2 regions of the Sporofaciens sp. SGI.106 genome follow, and region 2 is predicted to be linked to the other one. Evidence: riboswitches for the same ligand, from Rfam matches in the RefSeq annotation. Region 2 holds a riboswitch; the other holds the start of a gene.
The links. Region 2 has a riboswitch for cobalamin ahead of ACQRCC_RS07140 (corrinoid protein). Riboswitches for the same ligand answer to the same signal wherever they lie in the genome.
Positions count from the first base shown of each region.

Region 1: another riboswitch for cobalamin. It lies ahead of ACQRCC_RS04445 (energy-coupling factor ABC transporter permease); the one in region 2 lies ahead of ACQRCC_RS07140 (corrinoid protein).

Region 1 is NZ_JBNPMZ010000004.1:38,921-43,720, forward strand. Features, by position in the region: gene ACQRCC_RS04430 (energy-coupling factor ABC transporter ATP-binding protein) at 1-89, opposite strand, end outside; gene cbiQ (cobalt ECF transporter T component CbiQ) at 86-856, opposite strand; gene ACQRCC_RS04440 (energy-coupling factor ABC transporter substrate-binding protein) at 858-1,178, opposite strand; gene ACQRCC_RS04445 (energy-coupling factor ABC transporter permease) at 1,192-1,941, opposite strand; cobalamin riboswitch at 2,042-2,279, opposite strand; gene cobK (precorrin-6A reductase) at 2,330-4,114, opposite strand; gene ACQRCC_RS04455 (ammonium transporter) at 4,260-4,800, opposite strand, start outside.
Region 2 is NZ_JBNPMZ010000007.1:50,575-55,374, forward strand. Features, by position in the region: gene ACQRCC_RS07130 (GTP-binding protein) at 1-374, opposite strand, end outside; gene ACQRCC_RS07135 (uroporphyrinogen decarboxylase family protein) at 388-1,410, opposite strand; gene ACQRCC_RS07140 (corrinoid protein) at 1,431-2,078, opposite strand; cobalamin riboswitch at 2,191-2,367, opposite strand; gene ACQRCC_RS07145 (amino acid ABC transporter ATP-binding protein) at 2,510-3,253, opposite strand; gene ACQRCC_RS07150 (amino acid ABC transporter permease) at 3,243-3,935, opposite strand; gene ACQRCC_RS07155 (transporter substrate-binding domain-containing protein) at 3,959-4,735, opposite strand.

The DNA.
Region 1 (4,800 bases), on a different contig from region 2:
ATCTGTAAATTTATATTTTGGAGAGACGCCTCCGTCTCTCCCTCGTAAGTGAAGCTTACATTTCGAAGCTCCAGCAAAATCTCACTCATAGACATTTCTCCACAATTACGATCCCGATCAGAAGGCATTCATAACCCGCCACCAGACCGATCTGCCACCTCTTTGCAGGATACTGCTCCCGAAGCACCCGTACCTTCCCGTCGTAGCAGCGTGACTCCATAGCATCATACAGAAATCTTGATTTCTTCACTGCACGTACAAAAACTGCCGCTGCCATCTGCCCAAAAGAGCGAAGCGATGTCTGAAAATCCCGGTTTCCCAATCTGGAATACTGTGAAACAGTAATATTGGATGCCACCTCCGTCAGCACAAAAATAAACCGGTAAATCAGCATCATCAGTTCTGTAATAAGAGCCGGCACGTGCAGCCATTCCATGACTCCAAGAATATCCGTCATAGTCGTATTCAGGGTCAAAAAATACAGACTGGACACGGCAGCAAGGGCGGTAAGAATTAATTTCGCCCCAAACACAAGGGAAGCACGGCTTCCGGTCAGATATAAGTTTCCAATCAGAAAAGCATAACCGTCCATCGGCTCCCCGGAAATATTTACAATAATAGTAAGGGTGCTTAACAAAAGGAAAGCAAAAGGCACTCTCATAAGCTTTCTGTACTTCGCAAATGATATGCCTCCGATTTTTACCGTCAGGACTGCGTTTGTTACCAGCACTGTCAGTGCTGCAGGCACTGATCGGCTGATCACACAGCACAGAAGGCTTGTCATGGCAAATATAAATTTCAAATTGGCATTCACATAGCGAAGCCCCGACTGATAGCAAAGCTTATCAATGATCATTTTATTCTTCCTTTTCCATATCCTTTTGCCATTTCCTGCGTTCCACAAATCTTCCCATGAAAAACGCAATGATGCCTACTCCGATTCCAGTCTGGATACAGAATACCAGACTTTCCACTTCACCCGGTATCTCTCCGCCGAGAGCCGTCTCCAGAACCGGGGTAAACCACGGTGTATATTCTCCTGCAATTTCCTCTACCATCTGGCTTCCCGCATCATCGGAGCCTCCGAATTCTGCTCCTTTTTTTGCAAAGAGCGGGACAACTGCGATCAAAACAGCTATCACAAGAAGTATCAGTGTCAACTTCATATTTTTACTCATTTTCTTACTCATCCTACTGTGCCTCCTTCCAGAAACCAATTGCGCGAAGCTCCGGCTTCGCATAGGACTCCAGCGCCATCACAACGATCACGGTCAGAATTCCCTCGATCAGAGCAAGCGGAATCTGCGTCGGTGCAAATACTCCCAGGAATTTCAGTGCAGACGCAGGTACACCGCCCGCCTCTGAAGGATAGGCCATCGCAAGCTGAACACTGGTCACACAATAGGTAAACAGGTCTCCCAGACATGCCGCCAGGAAGACTGTCACTTTTCGATTCACTTTCATCTTCCGGCAAAGCTTATAGATTCCCCAGGACAGAATCGGTCCTGCAATCGCCATGGAGAACGTATTGGCTCCAAGCGTAGTAAGACCTCCGTGTGCCAGAAGCACGGCCTGAAAAATCAGCACGATGATTCCAAGGATGCTCACTGCGCAGGGTCCGAACAGGATGGCTCCAAGTCCCGTACCTGTCATGTGGGAACAGCTTCCCGTTACAGACGGAATCTTCAGTGAAGATATCACAAACACAAAAGCCCCTGCCATAGCAATCAGCGTCATGGATCTTCGATTTTCATTCAGTTTTTTCCTCAGGGAAATCATACCGGCTGCCAGAAACGGTACACAGACTACTCCCCATGCCACACAGTAAGATACCGGAAGGTAACCTTCCATAATGTGCATCGCATGGGAAACCGGTGCTGCGGCAAATAATACGGAAAATGCAATTGCCGCTCTCATGAGTTGTTTTTCTTTTTTTGTCATTGTTTTCTCTCCTTTTCTTATGACAAGCTCTCAGAATATTCCAGGCTGTCCATAGAATCGGAGGAATCCAAAGTAACGACCTGGTTATATTCCCGTAACCTTCCAAACCCATCCAAAAGTGAATATTCTGACTTAGGCATCAAACATGCCGCTTCCGCCTTCCCACAGACTCCTCTGCAGTGACTTATTTCTTGACATAGAAACATATTTATTTCCACATCAGAAATACAGGAAGCGCACTACTCCAATACAGCAACGGGTATTGCGCAGGATTCTCACCTGACTTCCTCGCCGGTCACGGAACGCCATACGGCGTTCCTGCCGGACTTCTTTTGAATTTCTTTCGGATTTGAAACCGAATTTATTCTATCACATTTATGAAAAGTATTCAACGAATGGTATATATTTTCTGAAACTGTCTGCAGATTTCTTCCACAGTCATACCTTCCTCCTTCGGTCTTCCGATCACCACCAGCGTGGCACCGCTTTGTTTCGCTGCCCATACTTTTTCCCCGAATCCGCCGGTCTTCCCGGATTCTTTCGTCACAAACCATTCTGCCCTGGTCTGCTTCAGGAGGGCAAGATTCATTTCCTCTGAAAATGGACCCTGCATGGCAATCAGATGGCTTCCCTCAAACCCGAGACTGATCGCTTTCTCCACAGATTCCCGAACCGAAAGTACTCTGGCATAACACCTCTCCCTGTAATTCTTAATTTGTGTATACAATCCCAGTTCCTTGCTCCCGGTAGCAATCAGAATATTACCTTCAGTTCCTTCCAGATACTGTACTGCCTCTTCCACAGACTCTACATGGAGAACTTTCACATCTTTCAGCTCTTCATTCTCCACATCTTTTTCCTGCCTCAGACAGCGCAGATATGGAACATTCACACATTCACAGGCTTCTCTGATATTCCTGGTCACCTCTACCGCATAAGGATGAGTTGCATCAATCACCATGAAAATCTGATGTTCTCTCATAAATGTCTCCATCTGCACCCGGTTCATCCTTCCACAGATCACCTGAACATTGGGATATTCTCCCACACAGGTTTTTCCATACTCTGTCGCCACACTGACATAAGCCTGCCCGGAACATGTTCCCAGGAATTCTGCCAGTCTTCTGCCTTCCGTGGTTCCCGCAAAAACCAGGACTCCTCCGGTTTTCATACCGTTCTCCGGATTCCGTTGTTCTTCATTTTCATGTTTTATACATCCTACTGCGACCGTCATTTCGTCCAGACACACCTTCTCCTGAAGAATCATTCCCTGCTTACCACTCATATACCGTTTTACCGCACGTTCACAGACATTGTCCACTCCCGTCACCTGGGCAACGAATTCCGACCGGCTGCTGACTTCCTCTACTTCCAGAAGTTCTTCTTTTGTATAGGTAAGAAACGGAACCCGAAGTTCCCTGCAAAGCGCTACAAGTCCAAGCTCATCTTTTTTCAGATCAATACTTACAACCGCCCGGATCTGTTCCCTTCTCAATCTGTTTTTCGATAGAATTTCATCCAGTCCCGCTTCCAGCTTCTCTTTTTTACAGTTTTTCCTGCATCCGATTCCAACGATCACATTCTTAGGAAGCAGTGTCAGACACTGACTGTCCTCCTCATCACTGCTGTCCGGAACATGCTGTGCGATCTCTATTTGATATGGATTCTCTCCCTCCAGCAACGCAGCGGAAATTTTCTTTGCCAGTACCCGGTCTGTAATCACCAGATCATTTTTCTTTGCAAATACGTCTATTGCAAATTTCCCCTGTACATCTGTAGCCGTTGTCACCACCGGAACTGCTCCGACACAGGCGGATACATCCCGCGCAATCTCAACGGCACCCCCAACATGGCCTGATAAGAGAGGAATAACATATCCGGCCTTCTCATCCATAACCAGAACCGGGGAATCTGTGAACTTATCCTTCACCCAGGGGGCAGTCATCCTGACTGCAATTCCCGCAGCACCGATGAAAAGGAAACCACATTCTCCCCACAGTGTGCCGATCCATCCCCGGATATCCTCCGGAAGGGGACTCAGCTCCTCCTCAGCACCGGCAAATCTGGCCGGTGCGTAACCCTCACAGCTGTATCCCTGTTCTTCCATTTTCTCCCTGAGTATCCTGTTTTTTTCATTTCCCTGTCTGGTAAAACTGATTATGATAAGCTTCATGTATAACTCTTCTTTCCTCCCAATTTGTTAACCTCAGTATATCACACGCATAACTAATAGGCAAAGGTCACAGATTACCATGTCCAGAATATTTTCAAAGATGCAAACAGGAGGCGGAAAATCCGCCTCCCTCTGGAAAGATGTTTTACAATCTAAAGTTGAAATCTGCGTATGCTGTTGAGCCGTGCTCATGAATATCGAGACCTTCGATTTCTTCTTCCTTAGTAACTCTAAGTCCGATGGTCTTATTAATTATTGTGAAGATAATCAATGCCATTACGAATACGTATGCTGCAGTTGCTGCCACACCGATTACCTGTGTTACCAGTGAACAGTCCGGAGAAAATACACCTGTCAGAATTGTTCCTACGGCACCACATACACCGTGAACGCTAATTGCACCTACCGGGTCATCAATTTTTGCCACCTTATCAAAGAACTCTACAGAGAATACAACCAGCACACCTGCAATTGCTCCGATAATGATTGCTGACCAGTTGCTTACGGTATCACATCCTGCTGTAATCGCTACAAGACCTGCCAGAGAACCGTTGAATGTCATGGATACATCCGGTTTTCCGTATCTTACCCAGGTAACGATCAGAGCCATCAAAGTTGCTGCCGCTGCTGCAAGGTTTGTTGTCATTGCAATATCTCCAAGATTTGTTGTTGCTGCAGTTGTAGAA
Region 2 (4,800 bases):
TCTCCAATATCAACCATCGTAATCATCTTTGTAATCTCAAGAGAAAGCCCCTCCTTCTCCCGCAGACTGATACAGGTTTTAATAATATCTGACAGACTGCTGATTCCCGATGGCTCGATAACAATATGATCCGGATGATAAGTTGCCGCAAGCTCCATGATACCGGTTCTAAAGTCCAACGCCAGACTACAGCAAATACACCCTGCATTCAATTCCTTCACAGGCAAATCTCCTGCCATCTCCCCCGTCTCTAACGGCACCTCGCCAAATTCATTCTGGATCACGGCTGTTTTTCCCGTTAGTAAAGGAAGATATTTATTTAAAAATGTAGTTTTTCCTGTTCCCTGGAACCCTGAGACAATCTGAATATCCATCGCTCACATTCTCCTATCCAAACAGCACTTTCTCCGCATCTTTTGCCGCACGCACAGCCGCCCTCATATTTTCATCCGAGGTAGAAGGCGGAACATCGCAGTCTGCACTCAGGATAAATCTTCCATCCTTCGCTCCGTCCATACACTCCTGATATGCGAACCGGTACAACTCATCTTCCGGTGCCTCCATCATGACCGCAACACTTGGAATACACCCCATCAAAGACACCTTATCCCCATATTCGTCTTTAATCTTTTTCGTAGTAGTATCCGCTATATGCCATGCATCTCCATGCTCGTCCAATACCAGATCCAGTCTGTCATCATAAAGTCCGCAGGTGTGAAGAACAACCTTAGTCCCGGTTTCTTTCAGCCTGTTCATAAAGCTGACATTACTCTCATAAATACACTTCTCATAGGTCTTTCTGGAAATACAATATCCTCCGAAATTCGGTGTCGGGAACCACAAAAAGTCAATATCCGCTGCTGCAATCATCTTACATGCTTCCAGACATGCATCCTCTACATACTCTGCCACTTTTCTGAAAAATTCCGGATTTTTAATCATAGTCTTAAAGGATGGTGTTGCACCGATCAGTGAAAATGCTTCTGAAGTCGGATGCATGGTAATGACATAGATTGGTTCATCCGGTTCCTCTTTGCGCATGATCTCAATGGTTTTTAAAAGACTCTGCATCATAAAATCCTGACTCGGATCATATGGTTTTAATTTTTCCAGTTCCTCCAATGAATGTATGGTATCTTTTCCATCCATGGAAATATTCCCATCCATATTCTCCAGATGTCCCGCAATAGCACCACAGATACTGTAGGTTCCGGCGACAAGTCCATCATATCCTAATCTTCTTCGCGTCTCTATCATACACTCTGCCATCTTTTCAGGAGTGGTCAGAACCTCCAGCATAGAATATCCATGCTGCATAACCGGTAATGAAAATGCATTCATAATCACAGGAATTCTGTCTGCACTTCTTCCTTCTAAAATTGCTTTTACCGCTTCACGTTTCCCCATCATAATTCAACACCTCCTCAGATTTATGCACCCACTAATTCTTTTGCGAAAGCCACCGCTTCAATGGCATTTCTGGTATATCCATCTGCACCGATTTTCTGCGCAAATGCCGGAGAAACCGGTGCTCCGCCTACCATAAATTTCACCTTATCCCGAAGTCCTTCTTCTTTCAGCTTCTCAATTACCGCACTCATTCCCGGCATCGTCGTCGTCATCAGAGAAGACATACACACAATATCTACATCGTTATTTCTCACATAATCTACAAATGCATCTGTCGGCACATCACGTCCCAGGTCATGTACATCAAATCCTCCCGTTTCCAACATAATCCGAACCAGATTCTTTCCGATATCATGAGTATCACCTTCTACAACACCGATCACAACCTTACCGATACTGGTATGTGCAGATTCCGGAAGATATTTCTGAAACTCTTCAATACCGGCATACATCGCATCTGAACAGACAATCAGCTCCGGTACAAAGTACTCACCCTCTTCATACATGGCACTTGCTCTTTTCATACCATCAACAAGACCTGAAAGCATACCTTCCTGAGGGTCGAATCCACAGGCAATGTACTCTTTTACCACATCCACGACTTCCTCGTCTTCCATATCAAATACGCAGTCTGACAGCTTTTTCAATAATTCCTCTTTCTTCTCCATTTCATTTTCCTCCGTCATTTTCTTTTACACTGGTCCTGTATTCTCGCAGAGCATTTTTATCGTATAAAAAAGGGTGCAGAAAATACAGTCCATACTGTATTTTCCCCACCGAAATACCTTGTCATATATAGCAGGTCTCCTGACTTAACTTCACCCTCCGATTCTGCCTTCCCCATACGAGTGGCTCATTTGAATCATTGTCCATCTCACAGTAGAGCGGGCTGTTCCTGACTTACACCGGATTCCCTTTTCAGCGGTTTACACCGACACTATATACCTTCCTGCTCTTATAATAACATAGGGATAAATCCAGACACTAATCAATAATTTTAATATATTTATAGGCGTTATCTATAATTAATCCCAGCATAAAAAAGCCCTGCCGATCAATATCTCTATCAATCGACAGGGCTGTTATTTTCATTATTATTTTATAAGATCTTGGATAAGAATTCCTGAAGTCTCGGATCCTTCGGATGCTCAAAGAACTCTTCCGGAGTCCCCTGCTCCTTGATCTGACCTTCATCCATAAAGATCACTCTTGTCGCTACTTCCTTAGCAAATCCCATCTCATGTGTTACCACGACCATGGTCATTCCGTCTCTCGCAAGCTGTTTCATCAGCTCCAGAACTTCACCAACCATCTCAGGATCAAGAGCGGACGTTGGCTCGTCAAAAAGCATCACATCCGGATCCATTGCAAGAGAGCGGACAATTGCGATTCTCTGCTTCTGTCCACCGGATAACTGGGACGGATAAGCGTTTGCTTTTTCCTCCAGTCCTACTCTCTTCAGAAGCTCCATTCCCTGTGCTTCTGCCTCCTCTTTGCTTTTTTTCAAAAGCTTAATCGGTGCAAGAGTAATGTTCTGCAAAATAGTCTTATGCGGGAACAGATTGAAATGCTGGAACACCATTCCCATCTTCTGGCGGTGTTTGTTGATATCCACTGATTTATCAGTAATATCCGTTCCTTCAAAATAAATATGTCCTCTGGACGGAGTCTCAAGCAGGTTCAGCGAACGTAAGAATGTAGATTTACCTGAACCTGACGGTCCTACGATTACTACAACCTCACCTTTCCGAATCTCTTCTGACACATTATTCAGTGCATGCAGATCTCCGAAAATCTTGTGAACCTCTTCAACCTTAATTAATGTATCTCCATTAGTGGTCACTGTTTCTCAGCCTCCTTTCCAGAATATTTACCAGCTTGGTAAATATCATTACCATTACAAGATAAATAATTGCAACGGCGATCAAAGGCATAAACGCATCGTAAGTACGGCTTCTGATAATGTCGCCGCCCTTTGTCAGATCCTGAAGCGCAATATAACCGGATACAGATGTTTCCTTAAGAAGTACGATAAACTCATTACCCAGCGCCGGAAGTACATTCTTGAATGCCTGCGGCATAATGATGTAAACCATAGTCTGCACATAATTAAAACCAAGGCTTCGTCCCGCCTCAAACTGTCCATTATCAATAGACATGATTCCGGAACGGAATATCTCTGCCACGTATGCACCGGAGTTAAAACCAAATGCCATAACCGCTACCAGAACTTTACTGATGTTTACGCTTCCGAAAATAACAAAATAAATAATCAACAACTGTACAACGACCGGTGTTCCCCGGATAACGGTCAGATAAACCTTGCAAACCCAGTTCAAGATTCTGAGCTTTCCTGTTTTATCATAAGTTGACCGGACAATTGCTACCAGAAAACCAATTACAATACCGATAATGACCGCAAAAAACGTAACTCTGAGCGTAACTCCAAGGCCATCCCATATGTATTTCCAGCGGTTATCCTGTATGAAGTTAAGATCAAACCTGTCCTGAAATGACTGTAACATACCCTCTATCCTTATCTTTCCAATTACTCAGCGTCATCTGCTGAAATGTATTTTGCAACAATCTCATCCAGTTTTCCGGACTCTTTTAATTTTGCAAGTGCATCATTAATTTTCTCTACCAGCTCTGTGTTGTCTTTTGCAACTGCAATTGCATAATCTTCTTCTGTAAATGCTTCATCCAGAATCTTAAGTCCCTCAGCATCTGCTACAAACTCTTTTGCAGGCTGACCATCGATAACAACTGCATCAATCTTACCCTGTGTCAGAGCCTGAACAGCCTCAAATCCTTTATTGTAACGCTCTACAGTTACATCCTCGATATCCTCTGCATAGATGTCACCTGTTGTTCCAAGCTGAACACCGACTGTCTTTCCTGTAAGGTCATCAGGACCTGCAATTTCGCTGTCCTCTTTTACAATGATAACCTGTGTTGCATGTGCATAAGTATCTGTAAATGCAACACTCTCTTCACGTTCCGGTGTAACCGTCATACCAGCCGCACCAATATCTGCTTTACCGCTTGTTACAGCCCCGATGATTGAATCGAATGCCATATCCTCAATCTTCAGTTCCATGCCAAGCTCTTCAGCAATTGCTGCTGCAATCTCTGCATCGATACCTACAATTTCTTCTCCCTCATAATATTCATATGGCGGGAACTCAGCATTTGTTGCCATAACCAGTGTTTCTTTCTTTCCTTCATCAGATGAAGATGCCTCTTCTGATTTGGAACCGCATGCTGCTAAAGATAATGTACATGCTGCTACTAATACCAGACTTACTAACTTTTTCATTTTCATGATTCTTTCCTCCACTATTTTTGATTCATTTTTTTGCATAATAATTCAAGCCTAGTACATATTCT